One region of the Priestia filamentosa genome, then DNA from elsewhere that is predicted to be linked to it. Evidence: predicted binding sites of a transcription regulator. Region 1 holds the regulator's gene; each other region holds the start of a gene.
What was found. The regulator LexA, encoded in region 1, represses DNA repair genes until DNA is damaged. The targets are predictions, from matches to a motif close to CGAACATATGTTCG.

Region 1 (8,119 bases):
TCAACATTAAAATGTAATAGAACCATTATTTAAGAAAGTTGTCTATCGAGAAATTCGCGCATATTTACAACTTTTCCGCTTTGGATCGACTCATCAGCAGCACTTGCGACTGCAATAGACCAAAATCCTTCAGCAGGAGTGGCTGCTTTTGTTTTTTCTCCAGCAATCGCATCAACAAACGCCCTATGTTCATAGTACGTTCCACCATTATGACCGCTATTTTGAATGGTTTCAGGATAGCATGGATTAGTAATTTTGGCAGGAGCACTTTCTCCACAAAGCACTTCTAAATGTGTAGATGGTTTATGATATGGAAGAAAATCTTCATTTTCATATCCATATAGTCTTCCTCGGTCTCCGCACAGCGTTAAATCTTCATGAAAAAGGGGGGAGAACATGCACAAATTAAAAGAAGCATGTATTCCATTTTCATAAATAATGATGACGTTTGCATGATCTAATATATCAGCTTTCTTTCCTTCATATTGAAAGTCTTTAAAATTGATAGCGTTTCCACCTGTTGCATAAATAGAAAAGGGTTTAGCATTTGCAAATAGATTTAATAAATCAAAGTAATGGCAGCATTTTTCAATAAGAGTTCCGCCTGAAAGTTCTGAAAATTTATTCCACTGCTCGACTTTATCTAAGAAAGGAAGGCGGTGTTCTGTCATCGTCATCGTTTTTATATTTCCAATTGAGTTGCGCTCTCTTGCCTCATAAAGGGCTTCTTGGTAAAGCGCTTTGTAGCGATATTGCAAACCAATTTGAAAAACGTTCTGATAAGACTCAGCCCATTGTTGAATGATCCATGCATCTTTCAGCGTAGTTGCCATTGGTTTCTCAAGTAAAATATGTTTTCCAGATTTCATTGCTTCTTCCACAATTTCTTTATGTGTATAATTTGGGGTGCAAATAATGAGTCCATCAACATCAGAATCTTCGCACGCTGCTTTCAAATCATCATAAACATGGACAACATGACCCGGAAAGCTTTCCTCAATCATATGAAGCGCTTCTTTAACACTTTTTTGATTAGGATCATATATGCCGTGAACTGTAGCTCGTCCTTCTAACATCGTTGCTTTAATATGCTCATGGCCAATCATCCCGGCACCAATAATGTTAAACTTATAAAGAGGTGTTTCTTTTTTATAAATATGTTTGTCTTTTTCACGCAAATAGTGGCTGTTTAGAAAACCCGAAAAAAAGGTGCTATGACGTTCAAATTCCCCCATATCCATGCCTCCTGTTTTTTAGAAACTCTCATTAAAGTATAAAAAGCTTTGTTAGAAAATACAACAGAGGTTATTTATGTTCTTATTAATATATGTTCTAAAAGATAAAATGATATAAAAAAAGACTCACATTGTGAAAATGTGAGTCTTCCTTCATTTAGTTAAGAAACTCTTGTAGAGCTTTTTTATTTTCTTCTTTATCAATACTTAACACAGATCCAACGTCTTCACGGGCATTTTCAAATGTACCGTCAAGAGGGAGGCGAAGTGTTTTAACTTCCTTTGTACTTCCTGTAGCAAAGTCTTTTCCAAGGAGTAGAAGTGTTTTTTGATCAATGTTTGTATCAACATACGGATCTGTAAGACCGAGCAATTTTGGAAGTTTGAAGACACTGCCGATGCTTGCGGCTTCTTTTTTCAGTTTTGTTAGCACTTCTTGCTGACGTTGAACGCGTCCAAAGTCACTTAAACTATCGTGGCGGAAGCGAACATAGCCAAGAAGTTTGTCACCATGTAATGTTTGTTTTCCTTCATGAAGAGTCATACCAATACCAGAAGACATTTCTTCTTCAACTGTTACAGTAATACCGTCTGGAGCAATCGCATCCACGACTTTTGGGAAGCCTTGAAAGTCTACGACAGCGTAGTAGTTAATATCAACGCCGAAGTTTTCTTCAATTGTTTTACGTAAAAGCTCAGGGCCGCCAAAAGCAAAGGCAGAATTTAATTTTTGTTTCCCGTGTCCTGGAACGTCAACATACATGTCTCTCATAAGGGAAACGATTTTAGGTTGTTTTGTGTCTTGATCATAGTGTGCAATAAGGATGGAATCTGTACGAGCGTGGTCTTCACCTCGTGAATCACTTCCAAGCAAAAGGACATTCATTTTTCCGTTGTTAGGAAGTGAACCATTAAAGTCATAAAGCTCTCCGTCTTTTGCGAAACTTCCATCCTGAGCTTCAGAGAGTCCTATTTTATATTGAATAAAGCTGTAAATTCCTCCAGCAACAACTATAAGAAGGATAAGCGCTAGAATAATGCGGCCCCATCTTGGTCGACGTCTTCTTTTTCTATTTCTTGTTCTTTCCAATGTGCTTTTCACCACTTTCTCTATCATGATGCCAGTAGCATTTGTACTCTTAAGCAAACATTGTATCAAACTTTTCTTTGTTTGGCATCTGATAAGAGAAAGAGCGTAATCAGATTTCTTGCGCGCATTCTTTCTGCTAGTGTATATTAGGATATACTTTATAGGAAAGGAGAGGAGAAAATGAATCGTTATTTATTTCAATACGAAGTGCTTTCGCTAAAGAAAGAAGGAGAGTTTAGCGTTGTTGCGCAAAGTGAAGAAGAAGCAGCATCTCAAATTCTAGAGCGCGTGGCAGATATTGAGTTTACAGATGAAGATGATGTGAAGATTGGCAAACTGATCAAAGTTATTGAAGCAAAAGATCATTATTACGAGTGCGAAGGTTGTACATGATCATTACATAGCGTAAAAAATCCCTCTTCCTTATTTAAAGAGGGATTTTTTACGCCTTCTAATGAATCGAGCGATATACGCCAATAACTTTTCCTAAAATTGAAACATTGTTCAAAATAATAGGAGCCATTGTCGCGTTTTCAGGTTGTAAACGAATATAGTTTTCTTCTTTAAAGAAACGTTTTACTGTTGCTTCATTTTCTTCTGTCATAGCAACAACAATATCGCCGTTGCTCGCTGTTTGCTGTTGTCTCACAATTACCATATCGCCATTTAGAATTCCAGCTTCAATCATACTATCTCCCACAATTTCAAGCATAAATACGTGCTCATCAGGAGCTGCATATTTATCAGGTAACGGAAAATATTCTTCAATGTTCTCTATCGCTGTAATAGGCTGTCCTGCTGTTACTTTACCAATAACCGGAACATTAATAACATTATTTTTTTGAACATCGTTTGTTTGATCTAAGTCCAGAATCTCGATTGCACGCGGTTTTGTAGGGTCACGTCGAATTAATCCTTTGCTTTCAAGGCGAGCTAAGTGCCCGTGAACCGTTGAGCTTGATGCAAGTCCGACTGCTTCACCAATTTCGCGTACTGACGGGGGATATCCTTTAAGTTTTACACATTCTTTTATATGACTCAAAATCTGTTGCTGTCTCTTCGATAACTTTGTCATTGGGATTCACCTCAAATCTAGCTCAATCTTACTAGGATTATAACATGGTTTTTTCATAGATACAAACATAAGTTCGAAAAAAATCCGTTGACAATAAAAGAATGAAAGAGATAAAATAAGAACGTATATTCCGAACATACATTCTTAAGGGTGGGAGAAAGATGAAAAAGAGGACTAATTCACTTACATACTATGTCACATTTTTTGCAGGACTTGCACTTTTTTCATTTATTATATTGAACGTGTCAAAAGAGCCAGAGCTTGATCAATATGCCATTGTTACCGTTAAAGCAGGCGATACGCTTTGGGGATTAGCGAACGAGTATCAAGGGAATCATCAGCTTTCAACCGTTGATTTTATAGATTGGGTCGAGAAGCAGAACAATATAGAGAAGAAAGACCTTAAAGAAGGCGAAGAAATTTATATTCCAGTTTTAAAAGAAAAACTAAACAATGCGCTTGTTGCTAAAACACAGTAATAGATTCTTGCTGTTTTCTTTTCTTTCGTGAAATAATAGATTAAAAACACTGTGTAGGGGCGAAATATGAGAGCGATTATTTATTGTCGGGTAAGCACGGAAAAAGAAAGTCAAACAACATCATTAATAAGGCAAAGGGAAGAGTTAGAAGAGCTTGCTAAAAAGCACGGTTTTGAAATTATAAAAGTTATTGAAGAGCGTCATAGTGGATATGACGTTGAACGTGATGGAATTATTGAAGCACTTACTCTTTTTCAAGAAGGAAAAGGAGATGTGCTTCTTGTACAGGATGATACAAGACTTGGACGTGGCAACAGTAAAGTAGCGCTTATGCATGAACTGAAAAAAGCGGGTGCTAAAGTTTACACGTTGAATGAACAAGGTGAGCTTTATTTATCTGAAAGTGACACAATGGTTTTAAATATTTTAGCTGCTGTTGAAGAATATCAGCGCCAAATTGTTCGTTTTAAAATTAAGCGGGGAATGAAGAGAGCTGTAGAAAACGGATATAAACCTGAACTAAACTTAAAAAATAGAACAAGCGGTGGACGAGACAAAAAAGAAGTTCCGATTGAAGACATTATAAGACTTCGCGCTAAAAAGCTGACGTTTTATGATATTGCTTTAACGCTAAGAGGATTAGGGTATGATGTTAGCAAAGCAACAGTTCACCGTCGCTATCAGGAACATATGAAAGAACAAGAAGAGAATGAAAAAATGGACATTGAAATAGAATAAGGTAACTTACTTGCTAATTTACCCTCTCTTTTGTACGATATGTACATAAACGAGAACTTTTTATAAGGAGAATACAATGTTATCAAAAGATAAAATTGCTCGAATTAATGAGCTTGCAAACAAAGCAAAAACAGAAGGTTTAACAGAAAAAGAAGCTTCTGAACAAAAAAATTTACGACAAGAATATTTACAAACTTTTCGTAAATCAATGACCAATTCCTTACATTCGGTCAAAATTGTCGATCCAGAAGGCAATGATGTTACACCGAAAAAGTTAAAAGAGAGTCAAAAACGTAACAAATTAAATTAATGGGTTATCATAAAAAGGTTAGAGGAGAAATAGTGCTATACTCTGACCTTTTTTTGTATTTTATGAGTGAAAACATCGTTAATAAGAAATGCTATAATTGCTATTGAATTGTTGTACAAATCAAGGCAATATTAGTATGATAGAGTTATTATTAGATTTTTGTTAGCAGAAAGGAAGGAAAGAAAATGTCACAACGTATTGAAGATTTATCAATTACTACTATTCGCACACTTTCTATTGATGCAATTGAGAAAGCAAACTCAGGACATCCTGGAATGCCAATGGGCGCAGCTCCAATGGCATATGCTTTATGGACAAAATTTATGAATCATAATCCGAAAAACCCTGAATGGTTTAACCGCGATCGTTTCGTGTTATCAGCGGGTCACGGATCAATGCTTCTGTATAGCCTTCTACACCTTTCAGGCTATGATCTATCAATGGACGAAATCAAAAACTTCCGTCAATGGGGAAGTAAAACACCTGGACATCCAGAATACCGTCATACAGCTGGTGTTGAAGCAACAACAGGTCCATTAGGACAAGGTATCGCAATGGCTGTAGGTATGGCTATGGGTGAAAGACATTTAGCAGCAACTTACAACAAAGAGAACTTTGACATCGTAAACCACTATACATATTCAATTTGTGGAGACGGAGACCTTATGGAAGGGGTTGCAAGCGAAGCTGCTTCACTTGCTGCACACTTACAACTTGGTCGTCTTATCGTTCTTTATGATTCAAATGATATCTCATTAGATGGTGAACTTGATCGTTCATTCTCTGAAAACGTAGAAGGTCGTTTCAACGCATATGGATGGCAAGTTATCCGTGTTGAAGACGGAAACAACATTGAAGAAATTAATGCGGCGATTGAAGAAGCACAAAAAGATACAAAACGTCCAACATTAATTGAAGTGAAAACAGTAATTGGTTATGGTTCTCCGAACAAGTCTGGTACCTCAGGTGTTCACGGTGCACCACTTGGTGAAGACGAAATGAAGTTAACAAAAGAAGCTTATAAATGGACATTTGAACAAGATTTCCACGTGCCTGATGAAGTGTACGAGCATTTTGAAAGCACAATTGTTCAAAAAGGACAAGAAAGCGAAGAAAAATGGAACAAGCTTTTTGCAGAATACAAAGAGCAGCATGGCGAGCTTGCTGAGCAGTTCGAAAAAGCTTTAAAAGGCGAAGTAGATGTAGACTGGAACAGCATTTTACCAAGCTTTGAGGCTGGTAAAGAAGTTGCAACACGTGCATCTTCAGGAGACGTGTTAAACGCGATTGCTGAAAACATTCCATCTTTCTTCGGCGGCTCTGCTGATTTAGCTGGTTCAAATAAAACATCAATTAAAAAATCTGGTGACTTTACAGCAGAAGACTACAGCGGACGTAATATTTGGTTCGGTGTTCGTGAATTTGCGATGGGAGCAGCTTTAAATGGTTTAGCTTTACATGGCGGTTTAAAACCATTTGGCGGTACGTTCTTCGTATTCTCTGACTACCTTCGTCCAGCAATTCGTCTTTCAGCTTTAATGGGAACACCTGTAACATACGTGTTCACACATGATAGCATTGCTGTTGGTGAAGATGGTCCAACACATGAGCCTGTTGAACAACTTGCATCATTCCGTGCAATGCCTCATCTTTCTGTATTGCGTCCAGCAGATGCAATGGAAGTTGGAGCAGCATGGCGCTTAGCAATTGAATCTACTGATCAACCAACAATGCTTGTGCTTACTCGTCAAGGTTTGCCAACGCTTGATATTACGCACGAAGAAGCATACGAAGGCGTTTCAAAAGGTGCTTACGTCGTTTCTCCTGCACAAAAAGAAACAGCAGATGCACTTTTACTTGCGTCAGGTTCTGAAGTAGGTTTGGCTATGAAGGCACAAGAAGAGCTTAAAAAAGACAATATCGATGTTGCAGTTGTTAGCATTCCATCATTTGATCGTTTTGAAGCTCAATCAGCTGACTATAAAGAAAGCGTACTTCCAAGCGCTGTAACAAAACGTCTTGGTATTGAAATGGGATCTTCATTCGGCTGGCATAAATATGTAGGCGGAGAAGGCGAAGTCCTAGCAATTGACGGTTTCGGTGCTTCTGGCCCAGGAGAAAAAGTATTAGAAGAATACGGCTTCTCTACTGAAAATGTTGTAGCTCGCGTGAAAAATTTACTAAACGCATAAAATCTACAGTAATGAAAAAAAGACTGTCGTTATGACAGTCTTTTTTTCAATTCGACAAAACAAGTGCTTCTCCTCGTCAGCGATAGACAAGCCTTTTTTCTTTTTCCCTATATAATAATAGGAAAAGACGCAAAGGGGAGAATGAGCGTTGAGAACTTATGAACTCTATTCAATTAAAGAACCGTTTTGGGCTCACTACGGGGCGAGACCAGAAATGATTGGCGGTCTTTTAAAGGAATTTAAATATAAAGAGCATGTTTACTATAAAGAAATTGAAAAACAAGTACGCTATATTACAAACCTTGTGCCGGTTTTAGAAGTGCGTGAATATTTACGAGATGGGTTTGCAGGGCTTCCTCGCTTTCGGGTATTTATGAGAGGCTCACTTCTTGTTTGTCAACAAAACGGAAGTGAAGCTGCTCTTTGCATGAATGATCACCTTATGATTTTACATGCAAACGGTCCGTATAAAATAGAGCATCTTGTGTTAAAACTGTTAGCAACGTATGATTCTCGCTATTTTATTACAAATTCTGAAAACGGACACTACAATTGGTTGAAAAGTCCTGTTGAAGAACAAAGAAAATTTGGGTAAAATAGAGAAATTGTAGATGAAGTGTTGTATAATAAAACGTGTTTTAGTACACTGTAATGTAGACAACATGAAGGAGGAAATATAACTATGTGGGTACCCATTCTAGTTGGTGTTCTAGCATTACTTGTTGGAATAGCACTAGGATTTTTCATTGCTCGTAAATATATGATGAGCTACTTAAAGAAAAATCCACCAATTAATGAGCAAATGCTCAAAATGATGATGATGCAAATGGGCATGAAGCCGTCGCAAAAGAAAATTAACCAAATGATGAAAGCTATGAACAGTCAAATTGACAAGTAATTTGTCTTCATCTTTACAAAGGACAAGCATTTGGTTTGTTTCTCGATTGTGAAAGCTACCATAATAGCGGAATCCGTCTGAAAATCACTTTTTCTATTGTAC
Region 2 (8,119 bases), on a different contig from region 1:
TGTAGAACTTCAAAAGGAGCTAATTTGATATAGCCAATATTAAGACTCAGAAAGAAAGCACCAATAATAGCTATAAAGAGCAAAATCATAACTGTCCACATTTTTCGGTCTTGTTTTTTATATTCTTGCATTAGAGCCTTCTCCCTTCATTTCGTGCTAGATAAAGGAAGAATGGCACGCCAATAAGCGCCGTCACAGCACCAACAGGTGTTTCAAAAGGTTGGTTAATCATTCTCGCAGCAATATCTGCTATAACGAGCAATAAAGCTCCTAAAACAGCTGAACAAGGGATAATAAATCTATAATCCAATCCAACAAGGAATCTAGTAACGTGAGGAATAACCAGACCAATAAAACCAATAAGGCCCGCCACTGAAACAGCTGCGCCTGTTAAAAATAAAACGGTAATAGTACCAATTACTCTTACAGCTGTTGTATTTTGACCAAGCCCTTTTGCAACTTCTTGTCCTAAACTTAATACAGTAACAGATCTCGCAATAAGGAGGGCTAAAATAAGACCAATAGCTGTAAAAGGGAGAAGCAGGCTAATGCTTTCCTTCTGAACCCCTGCAAGGCCTCCTGCATACCAAAAACTTAAATCTTTTCCAACATCAAAATGAATACCAATTGCCGTTGAGATCGAATCAAGAAGCAGAGAAATAGCTGTTCCTGCTAAAGCAAGCTTAACAGGTGTTAATCCTCCCCTTGAAAGAGAACCTATCCCAAACACTAAACAAGCGCCAAATCCTGCTCCTACCATCGCAAAAATAGTTAGTGAAAATGAAGAGGAATGAGGGAAAAATGCAAGAGCAATAGCCATCATAAATAAAGAGCCTGCACTAATTCCCATAATAGATGGAGAAGCAAGTGGGTTCCTTGTCATACCTTGCATAATAGCGCCTGAAACAGCTAAAGATGCACCAATCAAAGCAGCCCCTATTGCTCTTGGCAGTCGCAGTCTTTGAATAATCTGATGAGAAGTTGAAGCTGCATCAAATTGAAAGAGACTTTGCCAAACAGTTGAAAGTTTGATATCTGCTGCTCCAATTGAAACAGAAGCACCAATAGCTAAAACGAGTATTCCAAGACCTAGAAATATAATTACAGAAGCAATTAAAGGCTTGCCTTTAATCTCTTTCTCTTCTTCAGCTCCCTGCTTGTCCTTTGTCTGATTGCTTTGTAACATCTATAATCCTTCCTTTTACCTTTAAGTGATATTGATAATCTTTTTCATTATAAGTGAAACGCTCTCATTTCTCAATCTTTCCTCTCCCTCTAAACTCTCTTATTTTAAGTCTAATTTCACCCTTTTTAGAGAAAAGAATGATAGTTTTTCTTGTAATTGACAATGATAATTGTTATCATTTATATCGAATATGAGAGATGTATACTAGGAGGAAGAACCGTGATTAAGAAAATGAAACTGTTTGCATTACTTACTGGTCTTGTTGTTTTTTCACTTGCCCTTGCTGCCTGTGGGAACAATGAGGAGAAATCCTCATCTAAATCAGAAGACTCTGCAAAGGAACGTACTGTTACAGATGCAATGGGGCATGAAGTAACGATTCCAGAAAATCCAAAACGCGTCCTTGCTTCATATTTAGAAGATAACCTTGTGGCCCTTGGAGTTACACCTGTTGCCCAATGGTCAGTAAAAGACGGAAAAAGTACGCAAGAATACTTATCAAGTAGTTTAAAAGATGTTCCAACTATCCCAAGTGAACTGCCTCTTGAAGCGGTAGCAAGCTACAAGCCTGATTTAATTATTCTGGATTCTCCAGACTTAGCTGAGGGTGGAAAATACGAGCAGTATGCTAAGATTGCTCCAACTTACGTAATTGGAACAGAACAAAATAATGATTGGCGCAAAGAACTTACAACAGTTGGTGAACTACTAAATAAGAGTGATGAAGCTAAGAAAGCTTTAAAAGAATATGATCAAAAAGTAAAAGAAGCTAAGAGTGAACTTGAAGAGAAGGCTTCAGATGAATCAGCAGCTGCTCTTTGGCTTGTTGGCGGCAAGTTCTTTATGGTAAGTGATAATTTATCAAGTGGTGCTGTTATATATGGAGACTTAGGTATTAAGGAACCAAACGTTGTTAAGGAAGTATCAAGTAAAGGTGATGCAAACTGGCTTCCTGTTTCTCTTGAGAAACTAGCACAGCTTGACGCAGATCACATTTTCCTTATTAACAGTGATAAAGAATCAGGATCAAAAGCATTAGAAGATCCTTTATGGAAAAACATCCCTGCTGTTAAAAACGGCAATGTTCACGAATATGGACAAGATGCTAGTTGGCTTTATACAGGGACAATTGCAAATAAGCAAATCGTTGATAACGTTGTAAAAGATATGACAAAATAAGAAAAGCCTGGTGATTATTTATCACCAGGCTTTTTTCATCCTTCTATTTTTTACCCTAAAGCATCTCATCCTCTCATTTAAAATTTCAAATCCCCCCTTTTATACCTGATATCCTAGCCAATGTGAAAACCTATCAATAAATACAGGAGATAAAAAAAGATGATATAATAGTGAAAACCTAGCGAAAAGGTCGTGATATCCCACATCTATGATCTTCTACTCACCAAGATTTAGCTTTTTTTGCATTTAATTTTCTAACGATATTGAAAGGTGCTAATTTTATGAACAATTTAAATCGCAATATGGGTACTTTTTCGCTTATCATGGTTGGGATCGGCTCAATCATTGGTTCAGGCTGGCTTTTCGGAGCTTGGAGAGCTGCTCAAATAGCTGGTCCAGCCGCTATTTTCTCATGGATTATTGGTATGATTGTTATTGGTATGATTGCTCTTTCTTATAGTGAACTTGGCGCAATGTTTCCAGAGGCTGGGGGAATGGTCAAATATACACAATACTCACATGGCTCTTTCCTAGGATTTATCGCTGCTTGGGCAAACTGGATTGCTATTGTTTCTGTTATTCCTGTTGAAGCAGTTGCTTCAGTTCAATATATGAGTTCATGGCCTTGGGAATGGGCGCAGTGGACAAGCGCTCTAGTAAAGGAGGGAACACTTACAGGTAAAGGATTACTTGTTGCAACAGCCCTTTTACTTGTTTACTTCTTCCTAAACTATTGGACAGTGAGTTTGTTCTCGAAAGCAAACTCGCTTATTACCGTTTTCAAAATTATAATCCCAGGATTAACAATTGGCGCTCTGTTGTTTGTTGGCTTTAATAGTGGAAATTTCACAGCAGGAGACAGCATTGCACCTAGTGGATGGGCTAGCGTTCTAACAGCTGTTGCAACATCTGGAATTGTATTTGCTTTTAATGGTTTCCAAAGCCCTATTAATATGGCTGGTGAAGCTAAAAATCCAGGTAGATCTATTCCAATTGCTGTTATTAGCTCTATCTTAATTGCTACTGTAATTTATGTACTTCTTCAAGTAGCCTTTATCGGCGCTGTTGATCCTGCAGCAATTGTAAACGGATGGAGTCACTTGAACTTCAATTCACCGTTTGCTGACTTAGCAATTGCATTGGGAATTAACTGGCTTGTTATTGTACTGTATGCCGATGCTTTTGTGTCTCCTTCAGGTACAGGAATTACGTATACAGCAACAACAGCTCGTATGCTTTATGGAATGGAAAAGAACAAATACTTGCCAAGCTTCATCGGTAGGCTACACCCCCTTTATGGGATTCCTCGTCAAGCCATGTTTGTAAACTTAGGCGTATCTTTAATTTTCTTATTCTTATTCAGAGGATGGGGAGTGTTAGCTGAAATTATCTCAGTTGCAACCCTTATTTCATATTTGACAGGTCCAATTACTGTTATGACGTTGCGAAAAATCGGTAAAGATTTATACCGTCCGCTTCGTTTAAAAGGATTAAGCATTATTGCACCACTTGGTTTCATTTTTGCTTCCCTAACTCTTTACTGGGCGCGTTGGCCGTTAACAGGACAAGTTTTGTTTATTATCTTAATCGGATTTCCAATTTATTTTTATTATCAAGCCAAAAATAATTGGAAAGATTTTAAGAAGAATTTCAAAGCTGGAGCTTGGATGGTTGTTTATCTTCTCTCAATGGTAGTCATCTCTTGGCTGGGAAGCGAGAAGTTTGGAGGACTAAATATTATTAAGTACGGATGGGACATGCTTCTAATCACTGTACTTTCTCTTTTCTTCTACGCTTGGGCACTTAAGAGCGGTATTGAAAGTGAATCTTTAGATGAAGGGCGCAAAGTGAATGACGCCTTACGTGCAGCTCAAAAAGAGCGTGCAAATGAAAAATAAACAGATAGTTCATCTTATTGATTATTATACTATTGAACTTTTAAGAGATTCGTTTTCTTCTTACCTTCTTTTCTCTCTTAGAGAAAAGAAGGGTTTTTATTAGGTTAAGACTATTCCTCTCCTCTATATTTGTTATCACCAGGAAGACTTTTAATATGCTTCCAAGCTAAGATAGCGTCTTCCCTACCCTTACCCTTATTCTTGGGATCGGCAAAATAATCTCGAATAAACTGATTGTACTGAAACTGAGATCCAAGCTTTGGTCGATAAGTTGGATCTTTTTTACGCTTCTCCTCTTTCACCCAAGCTTCTATCACCTCCCGATATGTCTTTCCTACGTTATTTTTGAAGTAATTTTGTATGTAAGTAGAAAAGTGAAAATTCGGAATGTGAAGCTTAAAAAAGGCCCTCACTTTTTGACTACACCTGTGATGTTTCGTAATGACCGTTTCAAGACATAACTCTTCACCTAATGAATGTACTGTTCTTCTCTTTGCTGGCCTTACGATTCTCCCTTCCCCCAGAAATATTCCTATACGCTCTATTATCTCGTCTTTCGATCCTGATGTACTTAATCCATTATCACGGCAAAATGACTGCAGTTCTTTTTTAAGCCAGTAGAAGTTTCTAAATTTATGTTCTGATAAACCTTTTATTAAGGGCGGCCTTTCCATGCTATCTCTCCTCTCTATTTACCATAACAGAACAAATGTTCCCTTATGTCAATTTTAATATAGAAAATTCACCTTTTCAAATCTATAATTTGTCTTATATACTACACTTTTCTTAAAAGGAGGGAACACATGAAAATCACAAAAGAGAAACAAAAACTTTGGGAGCTCCTTGGTGACCTGCCTGAAAAAAGTAAAATCTCTGTCACAACCCTTTTTGAGCGAGAGATGGAAACCTACCTTGTAGAGGAAATTTTACTATCTCTAAATGGCAGAGAAAACGTTCCTGCTTATTTCGTTAAACCAAAAAACAAAGCCAAGAAAAGACCAACTGTGCTTTTTAATCATTCACATGGCGGCCTGTACCACATGGGAAAGAAAGAACTCCTGAAAAGTAGCCCCTATTTATATGAAGAAGCATTTGCCAAAACATTAACAAACTTAGACTACAATGTGCTTTGCCTTGATATGTGGGGTTTTGGGGAAAGAGCAGGAAAAGCTCAAACAGAGATTTTTAAGGAGATGCTTTGGAATGGTGAAGTTTTATGGGGAATGATGATCTATGACAGCATAAGAGGAATTGACTACTTATTCGAACGAGACGATGTTGATTCTACTCGCATTGCAACAATGGGCATGTCAATGGGTGGATTAATGGCATGGTGGGTTGCTGCTTTAGATGAGCGTATTTCAGTTTGTATAGATATTACAGCACAAGTAGAGGCTAGAACACTAGTAAAACAGAGACGGCTTGATTCCCATGGCTTCTACTCCTATGTTCCTAGCCTTCTTAAACATTTTGAAACAGCCGAGATTCAATCTTTCATTGCGCCTCGACCACACCTAAGTCTTGTAGGAGAACATGACCTGTTAACTCCTTATGATGGACTTTCTATTATTGACGAAGAATTAAAAAGAATTTATAAAGAGAGGGGACTAGCTCATCATTGGAAAATGAGCCGTTATCCCTGTGGGCACATTGAGACAGCTGGAATGCGTGCTGAAGCTTATGACTTTTTAAAGACGTATTTGTAACAAAACAAAAGCAGCCTAATATAAGGCTGCTTCCGTTAAGCAAAGTCTTTATAAAGAGCAATAAAGGCCTCTCTTGAACGTTCAATCTGGTCAAGAGATACACTAAACGATAATCGGAAATACCCTTTTACTCCGAATCCGCTGCTTGGGACAACTAAGATTTTATATTTTTCAGCTGCATGCTGACAAAATGCTACTTCATCTTCAATTGGTGATTTGGGAAAAACGAAGAAACCACCTTTTGGCATCATAAAGTCAAAGCCTGCTTCTTGTAGAATATCTACAATTAAATCACGACGTTTTTTATAGTCGCTTGCATCTACTTTTAAGTTATCCATGCTTGCAATTGCCCGCTGCATTAAGACTGGAGCATTTACAAAACCAAGTGTACGGTTGCAGTATACAAATGCAGCAGTAAGAAGGTCCACATCAGGTGTATTGCTATCTAAAACAAGATAACCTAAACGTTCACCAGCAATTCCTAAATCTTTACTGAAAGAGCTGGCTAAAATGATGTTATGATATGCTTTAAATGGATCTGCAAGCTCTTCGTCATAAATAAGCTGGCTATAAGGCTCGTCAAATAAAACGTAAATGCTTTGACTGTTTTCTTTTTCACACGACTTTAAAAGCTCACCTAGCTCATTAACATTTTCTTGTGTAAGAGCCGTTCCTGTTGGGTTATGCGGAGTATTTAAAATAAGTCCTTTTGTTTTTGGAGTAATGGCTTTTTTAACAGCTTCAATATCAATCTCAAATTTTTCTGTTAATGGACAGCTAACTACCTTTCCACCGTTGTTTTCAATGTATGCTTTGTACTCGGCAAAATAAGGAGCAAGAACAATGACTTCTTCACCTTCATTTAAAATACTTCGTAAGGCCACATTTAAAGCTCCTCCTGCTCCCACAGTCATCACAATGTGCTTTGAGGAGAAGTTACCAGAGAAACGTGAACTGATAAACTCGGCTACTTTTTCCCTTGCTTCTACAAGCCCTTGGTTTGGTATGTATCCGTGTCCTCCTTTTTTCACTTCTTCACGCAGCGCTTCTGTGAATGATTTTGGTGGTTCAACAACTGGATTACCTAATGAGAAATCAAAAACTTGATCTTCTCCAAACTCTTTCTTTAAACGGTTTCCCTCATCAAAAAGCTTACGAATCCATGAGGAGTTTTCTAGATTTGCCACAATTCGTTTTGATAAATCTGCCACTCTAATCTTTCCCTTCTGCTTAAAATCTTTCTTACTTAAAAATATCTTAAATTTCCTTTTTCCACAACAGAACCTGTATCTTTTCCATAAAGTTAAATGAAAATTTAGTCTACTATTTACTCTATTAATTATTGGGTAGTCCTCAAAGAAATACTTTAAGCAGGTATTTTTATTTATATTTATTCTATTTAAAGTTTTTTAAAAGGAATAAATATAAACAAAAGGAACTACGATACATTACTTGTTATATTTAACAATAATATACCTATATTAATAAAAGCGATTACATTCCTTTGATAAACACTCTATAATTTCAATAATAAAAGTTAATAATTTTCACAAAATAATTATATTCTAAAAATAGATCTTTAGACCTGTCGTTTTTGGTTACTAAAGACCCTTATAATCTTCTGAGGATTAAAAGTATAGGAAGGAAATATATCATTTAAGATTTATAAGCCTACTCTATCGATTAATAGCGAGACAGAATGGGTACGTTAATAAATATTAAATTAGGAAAGGAGCTGCCCACTTTGTTTACTCTTATTCTAAAGTTAACCATTTCCTTTTTTGCCGTTATGAATCCATTAGGGAACATGCCTATCTTTATCTCACTTACAAACGGCTATTCTCTCGAAGAAAAGCATCACAATGCACGTAAAGCTGCTATTATTTCTTTCATCATCCTTACTGTATTTTTACTTCTTGGAAACTTCATTTTTTCAATGTTCGGCATCACAATCCATGCATTCCGTATCGCGGGAGGCATTTTGATTTTTGGAATTGCTTACAACCTTCTTCATGCTAAAACTTCTAATGCTCAAAGCCCTCACCAAACAGAACAAAGAGAAGCTGAAGCTAAAAATGATATCTCAATCACCCCTCTTGCTCTGCCCATTATGGCTGGTCCGGGGACAATTGCAACTGTAATGTCCCAGA
Region 3 (8,119 bases), on a different contig from region 1:
GCATTTTCAATTTTCTACATCGCCATCAGCAAGTGCGCCGCGTCATGGATTGGCTCGAGCGTCACGGCTTTGGTCCTTTGTTTATTATGCTATGCTTTCCTTTTACTCCTTCAGCAGCCATCAATGTCGTTGCAGGGCTATCCCGTGTTAGTATGGCTCAGTTTGCCTTAGCCGTTATGGCGGGGAAAATGGTTATGATTTTTGCGATAAGCTATATTGGAGAAGATATCGGATCATTTTTTAGAGAGCCTCTTAAAACAGTTATTGTACTTGCTGTTATCGTAATCCTGTGGATTGTAGGAAAGCGAATTGAAATTCATCTAAATACGAAAACAGGCTATAAGCAACGAAAGCGAGAAAGAGGATAAAATACTTGTAAAATATTAAGCCCTGAAGGAACTGTCCTATGACAGTTCCTTTTGTTTGAAAAATAAATTAAATTAATCTTGCAATCATGAAAAGGAAGAATATTGAATAATGTAAAAGTAGAAGGTCTTCTGCAGAAAAAATAAAGCTTTAGTTATTAAAACTAGTTCAAACGGCGAGGGAAAGGGTAAACAAAAGTATAAACCTATTAACTATATGGGAATATAGGGGGATGCTTATGAAGAAAGTGCTACTGAAAAAGACAACGCTTTCGAATGGAGAAACATTAGGATACCGAGAGCGGGAAGGAGGATCGGTTCCTTTATTACTCATCCATGGAAATATGACATCATCGAAGCATTTTGATACCTTTTTAGAAAAAGCGGATGAAAAATATAAGATTTATGCGCTTGATCTAAGAGGATTTGGTGAATCCACTTATAATACACGAGTTGAAGATATACGTGACTTTGCGAAAGATGTAAAACTTTTTGTTGATCAAATTCACCTGAAAGATTTTGCACTTCTTGGGTGGTCACTTGGTGGAGGAGTTTGCTTACAGTATGCGGCACTTTATCCAGATGACTGTCATCATCTTATTTTAATATCATCTGTCTCGACTAGAGGATATCCACTTTATGAGATGGACGAGTTAGGAAGGCCTAATGTAAATCACCGTCTTTCAACTAGAGAAGAAGTTGAGGGAGATAGTCGGATTGCTCCAATGGTAACAGCTTATGAGACGAAAAACTATCCCTTTCTCCGAGCTGTATGGGATTCGCTTGTTTATGTATATGAGAAACCGGAAGAAGAACGATATCAATCCTATTTAGAAGATATGACAACACAGCGCAATTTAGCAGACGTTTATTATAGCTTAAATTCCTTCAATTTAAGTAACGATCATAACGGGCTTAAGGAAGGAAGTAATGAAGTTCAAAACATTCAAATACCTGTTTTAATCCTTTATGGAGACAAGGATTATGTTATCACACAAAAAATGACAAGGGAAATTACTGTTGACCTAGGTGAATTTGGCACATATGTGGAATTAAATAAGTGTGGACATTCTCCACTTGTCGATGCACTTGATCAAGTTCTCCATGAAATGAATCACTTTCTAAATAAAAAAGAGGGGTGAATAAGAATGAGATTAGAAAACAAAGTAGCGATCATTACAGGAGCAGCAAGTGGGTTAGGATTTGAATCAGCCAAGCGTTTTATGGAAGAAGGAGCAAAGGTAGCACTCGCTGATTTTGATGAAAAAGTTGGGAATGAGAGTGTTGAAGAACTTCAAGGAAAAGGCGGTATTGTCGAGTTTTTTAAAGTAGACGTCGCAAACCGTGATTCCGTAGACTCCATGGTAAAAAACGTAGTCGACAAGTTTGGAACAGTGGACATTTTGATTAATAATGCAGGTATTACAAGAGACGCTATGTTAACAAAGATGTCTGTGGAAAATTTTCAGAAAGTTATTGATGTGAACTTAACAGGTGTTTTCCATTGTACTCAAGCTGTTGTGCCATATATGATTGAAAAAGGAAAAGGAAAAATCATTAGCACTTCATCTGTATCAGGGGTGTATGGAAACATTGGGCAAACAAACTACGCTGCATCCAAAGCAGCTGTTGTTGGAATGACCAAAACATGGGCAAAAGAACTTGCTCGAAAAGGAATTAATGTGAATGCTGTTGTGCCTGGATTTATCGCAACAAATATGGTTAAGAGCATGCCCGAAAAGGTCATTAATAATCTTGTGAAAACAATTCCAGCTCAAGAGCTTGGAAAACCTGAAGACATTGCAAATGCGTATCTTTATCTTGCTTCTGATGAAGCAAGATATGTTCACGGAACAGCCCTGCACGTTGATGGTGGGATTATGATGTAGTGGAATTAAAAAAATTGGTTAAGGAAGTGCCTTTTTTAAGGCACTTTTTTTGTTTTAAAATGAAAACAGAAGAAATTGTTAAAGAAAAAAATTCATTCATTAGCAAAAACCGAACGGATGTTTTGTAATGGCTTCGATGTTATAATAAAGAAAAAAAGCCGGTTACAAATTACATAATCAGCTTAGAGGAAGGTAGGAGGAGAACAATGGCACTTCAATTTATAATTGGTCGGTCTGGAAGTGGAAAAACATCGTATTGTTTGGATCAAATTCGTTCAGAGCTCCGTTCAGATCCACTTGGAGATCCTATTATTTACTTAGTTCCGGAACAAATGACGTTCCAATCTGATTACAATCTGATTTCAACTAAAGGATTAGCTGGAATGATTAGAGCGCAAGTATTAAGTTTTACACGTCTCTCGTGGAAAGTATTACAAGAAGTAGGAGGCATGACGCGTTTACATCTTGATGATACAGGAATTCATATGTTGCTTCGTCGGATTATCGAAGAAAAGAGAGAGGAGCTGTCTATTTTTAAAAATGCTGCTGAGAAGCAAGGGTTTGTAGATAAGCTTGAAAGTATGATTATTGAACTTAAAAGATATTGCTTAGAACCAGAAGCGTTAACAGAATTAGTCCAGGAAACAAAAGAGGAGGAAGGGGCACTAGGGGAGAAACTTCAAGACTTGCTTGTCATTTATAAGAGCTTTGAAGAATACTTGTTTACAAAATACGTAGATTCGGAAGACTATTTGCAACTTTTAACAGAAAAGCTTCCTTATTCTTCTTATGTGAAAAATGCAACTGTTTATGTTGATGGCTTTTATACTTTTACTCCTCAAGAGCTTAACATTCTATTTTCTTTAATGAAGGAAGCCAAAGATGTGAAGATTTGTTTAACAGGAGAGAAGGAAAGCTCTTATCTCTTTAGAACAACAGCTGAAACATATCAAACGCTAAAAAACGGAGCAGTTGAAGAAAGCATTGAAATTATGGATTCCCTTGTTTTAAAAGGTGGGGTAAGATACAACGATTCTTCCCCACTTCGTCATCTTGAACAATTTTTTGAGCATCGCCCTGTCCCAACTTTCGAGCAAGAAGTAGACGATATTAAGCTTTTTCCAAGCGCAAATAGGCGAGCTGAAATAGAAGGTGTTGCACGAGAAATACGTAAGATGGTTTCACAAGGAACGTACAGATATCGAGATATTGCTGTTATTATTCGTAATCCAAATGAATACGAAGACACGATAAGAGCGCTTTTTGAAGACTATGACATTCCGCACTTTATTGACCAAAAACGAGCAATGGCCCATCATCCGCTTATCGAGTTAGTGCGTTCAAGCCTTGAGATAGCAGGAGGTTCATGGCGGTATGAACCTATTTTTAGAGCAATTAAAACAGACCTGCTTTTTCCCCTCGACACTTCTCTTAATGAGATAAGAGAAGAGATGGACAAGCTTGAGAACTATGTACTCTCTTATGGTATTCAAGGTTCTAGGTGGACAAGTGAGGAAAAATGGACCTATAGACGTTATCGTTCCCTTGAAGATGTAAAAACAGGACAAACAGACGAAGAAAGAGAGATAGAACAAAAGTTAAATGAATTAAGAGACATTGTTGTTCATCCTATCCATTCATTGCAAAAAAGTTTAAAGAAAGCAAAAACAGGTTTTGAATATGGAAAAGCAATCTATGAGTTTCTTCTTTCTTTAAATATCCCTGAAAAGATGGAGAAGCTTAGAGAAGAAGCAAATGAAAATGGAGACTTACAGCGTGCTGATGAGCATCATCAAGTATGGAAAGCAGTTATTCACTTACTGGATCAATTTGTAGAAATGATGGGAGAACAAAAGCTATCTTTTACACTCTTTAGCTCTATTTTAGATACGGGATTTGATAGCTTGAAATTTGCGCTTGTTCCTCAATCAATTGACCAAGTGATGGCAGCGAACTTTGAGCGTTCTCGTTTAACAAATATAAAAGCTGTTTTCGTTATTGGAGCAAATGACGGGGTTATTCCAGCTCTTCCTGTAGAAGACAGCCTTTTATCAGATTCTGAACGTGAAAACTTGCAGCGGATAGGTGCTTCTCTTGCTCCAAGTACAAGGGATCAGCTTTTTGATGAAGATTTCCTAATTTATCTTGCTTTTGTTTTACCAAAAGAGCGTCTCTACATTAGCTATCCTCTTGCAAACGAAGAAGGGAAAACGTTGCTTCCATCAAGGGTTATCAATCATTTGCGTGAAATGTTCCCGCTTTTAAAGGAAGAGTGGCTTGCAGCAAATCCAGCAGAGCTTTCTGAAGACGATCAGCTTGCTTATATTCAGAGTCCCTATACCTCCCTTGCAAACTTAGCATATCAATTACAAGCGTGGAGGAATGGCTACCCGATTAGCCCAATATGGTGGGATGTTTATAATTATTTTATAAAAGATGAAAATTATCATTTATACAGCCGCCAAGTTTTAAGCAGTTTATTCTATAAAAATGAAGCTAAAATGCTTTCAAAAGGAATTACTAAAAAACTTTATGGCAAAAAAATTAAAACAAGCGTTTCACGTATGGAAAAATTTAATGCATGTCCATACTCTCACTTTGCGGCGCATGGGCTAAAATTAAAAGAACGACGTGTTTTTAAACTCAATGCTCCTGATATCGGTGAACTGTTTCATGGCGCGTTAAAGTTAATCTCAGAGAGATTACAGCATGAAGGAAAAGAGTGGAGTGAGCTTACAAGGCAGGAATGTCAGGAGCTTGCTGCATTTAGCGTTGGCGAGCTTTCCTTAAATTTGCAAAATGAGATTTTATTAAGTTCGTATCGTCATCGGTACTTAAAACGAAAACTTCAGCAAACAGTAGAGCGAGCAACCATTATTTTAAGTGATCATGCAAAAGCAAGCGGATTTGCACCGATCGGACTTGAGCTTGCCTTTGGTCCGAAAGAAACGTTACCATCACTTCCGATTACATTACCAAATGGAACAAAGATGGAACTCGTTGGCCGAATTGACAGGGTCGACAAAGCGATGAGTTCAAAAGGCCTTCTTCTTCGGATTATTGACTATAAATCAAGCGACAGAGATATTGACTTAGTTGAAGTTTATTATGGGCTTTCCCTTCAAATGCTTGCTTATTTAGATGTTGTTATCACGTATGCTGCGAAATGGCTTGGTAAAGAAGCATTGCCAGCAGGTGTCCTTTATTTCCATGTACACAATCCATTTGTGAACAGTACAAAACTTCTTAAAGAAGATGAAATTGAAGAGGAGCTATTCAAAAAGTTCAAGATGAAAGGCCTTCTTCTTGGTGAAGAGGAGTCTATTAAATTAATGGACACAACACTTGAATCAGGCCATTCAAAAATTGTATCAGCAGGTTTGAAGAAGACGGGCGGGTTTTATTCAAATTCTTCTATTGCAAGTGAACAAGAATTTGAGACAATTCGGAACTATATTCGTCAACAATTTGAAGCATCTGGAACAAGTATTACAGAAGGAAAAATCGATATTTCTCCGTACAAATTAAAAGATCGTACGCCGTGTGAGTTTTGCTCTTACAAATCTGTGTGTCAGTTTGACCAAGCATTTGAAGAAAATAGCTACCGAGAGCTTAAGAAAGAGCAAGATAAAATTGTGTTAGAACGTATGAAAGAAGAAGGTGAAACAAAATGACAGATCTAAGAGAGAAGCCAGTAAACAGTCAGTGGACAGATGACCAGTGGAAGGCAATCGTTGCTACTGGTCAAGACACGCTTGTGGCAGCGGCTGCTGGTTCTGGAAAAACAGCTGTTCTAGTTGAGCGTATCATTGGAAAATTGATAGACGAGAGCTCTCCTATTGACGTTGATCAACTTCTAGTTGTAACTTTTACAAATGCATCTGCAGCAGAAATGAAACATCGAATTGGAGAAGCATTGGAGAAAGAGCTAAAAAAAGCTCCATCTTCACTCCATCTTCGTCGTCAGCTGAATTTATTAAACAAGGCTTCCATTTCAACTCTTCATTCGTTCTGTTTGAACGTTATTCGTAATTATTACTATAAGATTGATATTGATCCTGGCTTTCGAATCGCAGATGATACAGAAGCAGAACTTCTACGTGATGAAGCGCTTCAGGAACTTTTTGAGGACTATTACAGCCGTGAAGATAATCTTCAATTTTTAGATGTTGTTGATCGTTATACGAGTGACCGAAGTGATGCTGAAATTCAAGAGATTGTCCGAAAGATGTATGAGTTTTCTCAATCAACTCCGTCACCGGCAATGTTTTTAGATGAACTGCTTTTACAGTATAAAGTAAACGAAAATACGAGAATTAGTGATTTATCATTTATGCCTTTTTTAATGAATGAAGTAAGGAAACAGCTTCATAGTGTTGAAGATTTATTGAATCAAGGATTAGCCTTAACAAAGAAACCAGATGGACCGGCCCCACGAAGTGTAAATTTCGAGGAAGATCTTGAACAGCTTCAAAAAATTCAAAGCGGGGCAGCTTTATCTTTTGAAGAAGCACATGAAGCAATGAGAAATCTAACCTTTTCGCGCTTGAAACCATGCAAAAAAGGAGAATATGATCAAAATCTTGTTGATCAGAGTAGCGATATTCGCAAAGCAGCAAAAGAAAAACTAGAGAAGCTACATTCTGAGTTATTTTCTCGACCACTAACAGCTTATATAGACGATATGCTAGATATGAAGCCTGTTATTGAAGTATTAACAGAGCTCGTAAAGGAATTTAGCAAACGTTATAGTCTTAAAAAACGTGAGAAAGGGCTCGTTGATTTTGGCGACCTTGAACATTATTGTCTTGCTATTTTAACAGAAGAAAGAGATGGAGAAATTGAGCGTTCCGCAATTGCTAAACAGTATGCTTCACAGTTTCATGAAGTCCTTGTTGATGAATATCAAGATACAAATATGGTGCAAGAAACAATCATCAAGCTAGTAACAAGAGACGAAGAGAGTACAGGGAATTTATTTATGGTAGGGGACGTTAAGCAATCTATTTATCGTTTCAGACTTGCTGAGCCATTTCTATTTCTTAATAAATATAAGCGATTTACAAAAGATGGTCGAACAGGTGGATTAAGAATTGATCTTAATAAAAACTTCCGAAGTCGAAGTGAAGTTCTTGATGCTACAAACTATCTCTTCTATCAGATTATGGATGAAGGTGTTGGAGAAATTTCTTATGACAGCGATGCAGAGCTGAAAAAAGGAGCTTCGTATCCGTCAGATGAGAACATGGCAACAGAGCTTCATCTTATTGAAAAGAACGGTGCAGATGTTCCTGTACAGGAGGGGGAATTTTCGACTGAAGAGCTTGAAACCTCTCAGCTTGAAGCACGTTTGATGGCTGGGAAAATTAAAGAGATGGTTCAAAATCGTTTTCAAGTTTACGACGCTAAAAAAGGAATAACAAGAAATGTAACATACCGCGATTTTGTCATTTTACTTCGCTCTATGACATGGGCACCTCAAATCTTAGAAGAATTTAAAGAACAAGGTGTCCCACTTTATGCTAATCTTTCTAAAGGTTATTTTGAAGCAACAGAAGTAACGATTATGCTGTCTCTTTTAAAAGTCATCGATAACCCATATCAAGATATTCCGCTTGCTTCCGTTCTTCGTTCGCCACTTGTACGATTAAATGATGAAGAACTTGCTTCAATTCGCCTTTATGATGAGAAGGGGACGTACTATGAAGCATTAAAAGCGTATCTGAAAGAAGCTTCAGCAGAAGACGAGAAATACAAAGATGTTGAACATTTTTATCACTGTCTTTTGAAATGGAGAAAAGAAGCTCGTCAGCGCCCGCTGTACACATTAATTTGGAATCTGTATAGAGAAACAGGCTTCTTCGA

Region 2: the regulator LexA is predicted to act here: its motif matches at 4,966-4,979, upstream of B9N79_RS22735 (DUF6434 domain-containing protein).
Region 3: the regulator LexA is predicted to act here: its motif matches at 2,365-2,378, upstream of addB (helicase-exonuclease AddAB subunit AddB).

What each region holds. Positions count from the first base shown of each region.
Region 1 covers NZ_FXAJ01000001.1:919,303-927,421, forward strand. The annotation lists gene B9N79_RS04820 (Gfo/Idh/MocA family protein) at 30-1,235, opposite strand; gene B9N79_RS04825 (LCP family protein) at 1,393-2,352, opposite strand; gene B9N79_RS04830 (hypothetical protein) at 2,506-2,718, shown strand; gene lexA (transcriptional repressor LexA) at 2,777-3,400, opposite strand; gene yneA (cell division suppressor protein YneA) at 3,562-3,879, shown strand; gene B9N79_RS04845 (YneB family resolvase-like protein) at 3,946-4,617, shown strand; gene B9N79_RS04850 (DUF896 domain-containing protein) at 4,694-4,927, shown strand; gene tkt (transketolase) at 5,113-7,119, shown strand; gene sirA (sporulation inhibitor of replication protein SirA) at 7,268-7,714, shown strand; gene B9N79_RS04865 (YneF family protein) at 7,796-8,017, shown strand.
Region 2 covers NZ_FXAJ01000010.1:34,570-42,688, reverse strand. The annotation lists gene B9N79_RS22755 (FecCD family ABC transporter permease) at 1-131, opposite strand, end outside; gene B9N79_RS22750 (FecCD family ABC transporter permease) at 131-1,186, opposite strand; gene B9N79_RS22745 (iron-hydroxamate ABC transporter substrate-binding protein) at 1,418-2,365, shown strand; gene B9N79_RS22740 (glutamate/serine transporter AimA) at 2,647-4,263, shown strand; gene B9N79_RS22735 (DUF6434 domain-containing protein) at 4,374-4,937, opposite strand; gene B9N79_RS22730 (dienelactone hydrolase family protein) at 5,067-5,969, shown strand; gene B9N79_RS22725 (pyridoxal phosphate-dependent aminotransferase) at 6,005-7,186, opposite strand; gene B9N79_RS22720 (MarC family protein) at 7,714-8,119, shown strand, end outside.
Region 3 covers NZ_FXAJ01000004.1:109,610-117,728, forward strand. The annotation lists gene B9N79_RS16735 (TVP38/TMEM64 family protein) at 1-368, shown strand, start outside; gene phaZ (intracellular short-chain-length polyhydroxyalkanoate depolymerase) at 605-1,507, shown strand; gene fabG (3-oxoacyl-ACP reductase FabG) at 1,514-2,254, shown strand; gene addB (helicase-exonuclease AddAB subunit AddB) at 2,461-5,928, shown strand; gene addA (helicase-exonuclease AddAB subunit AddA) at 5,925-8,119, shown strand, end outside.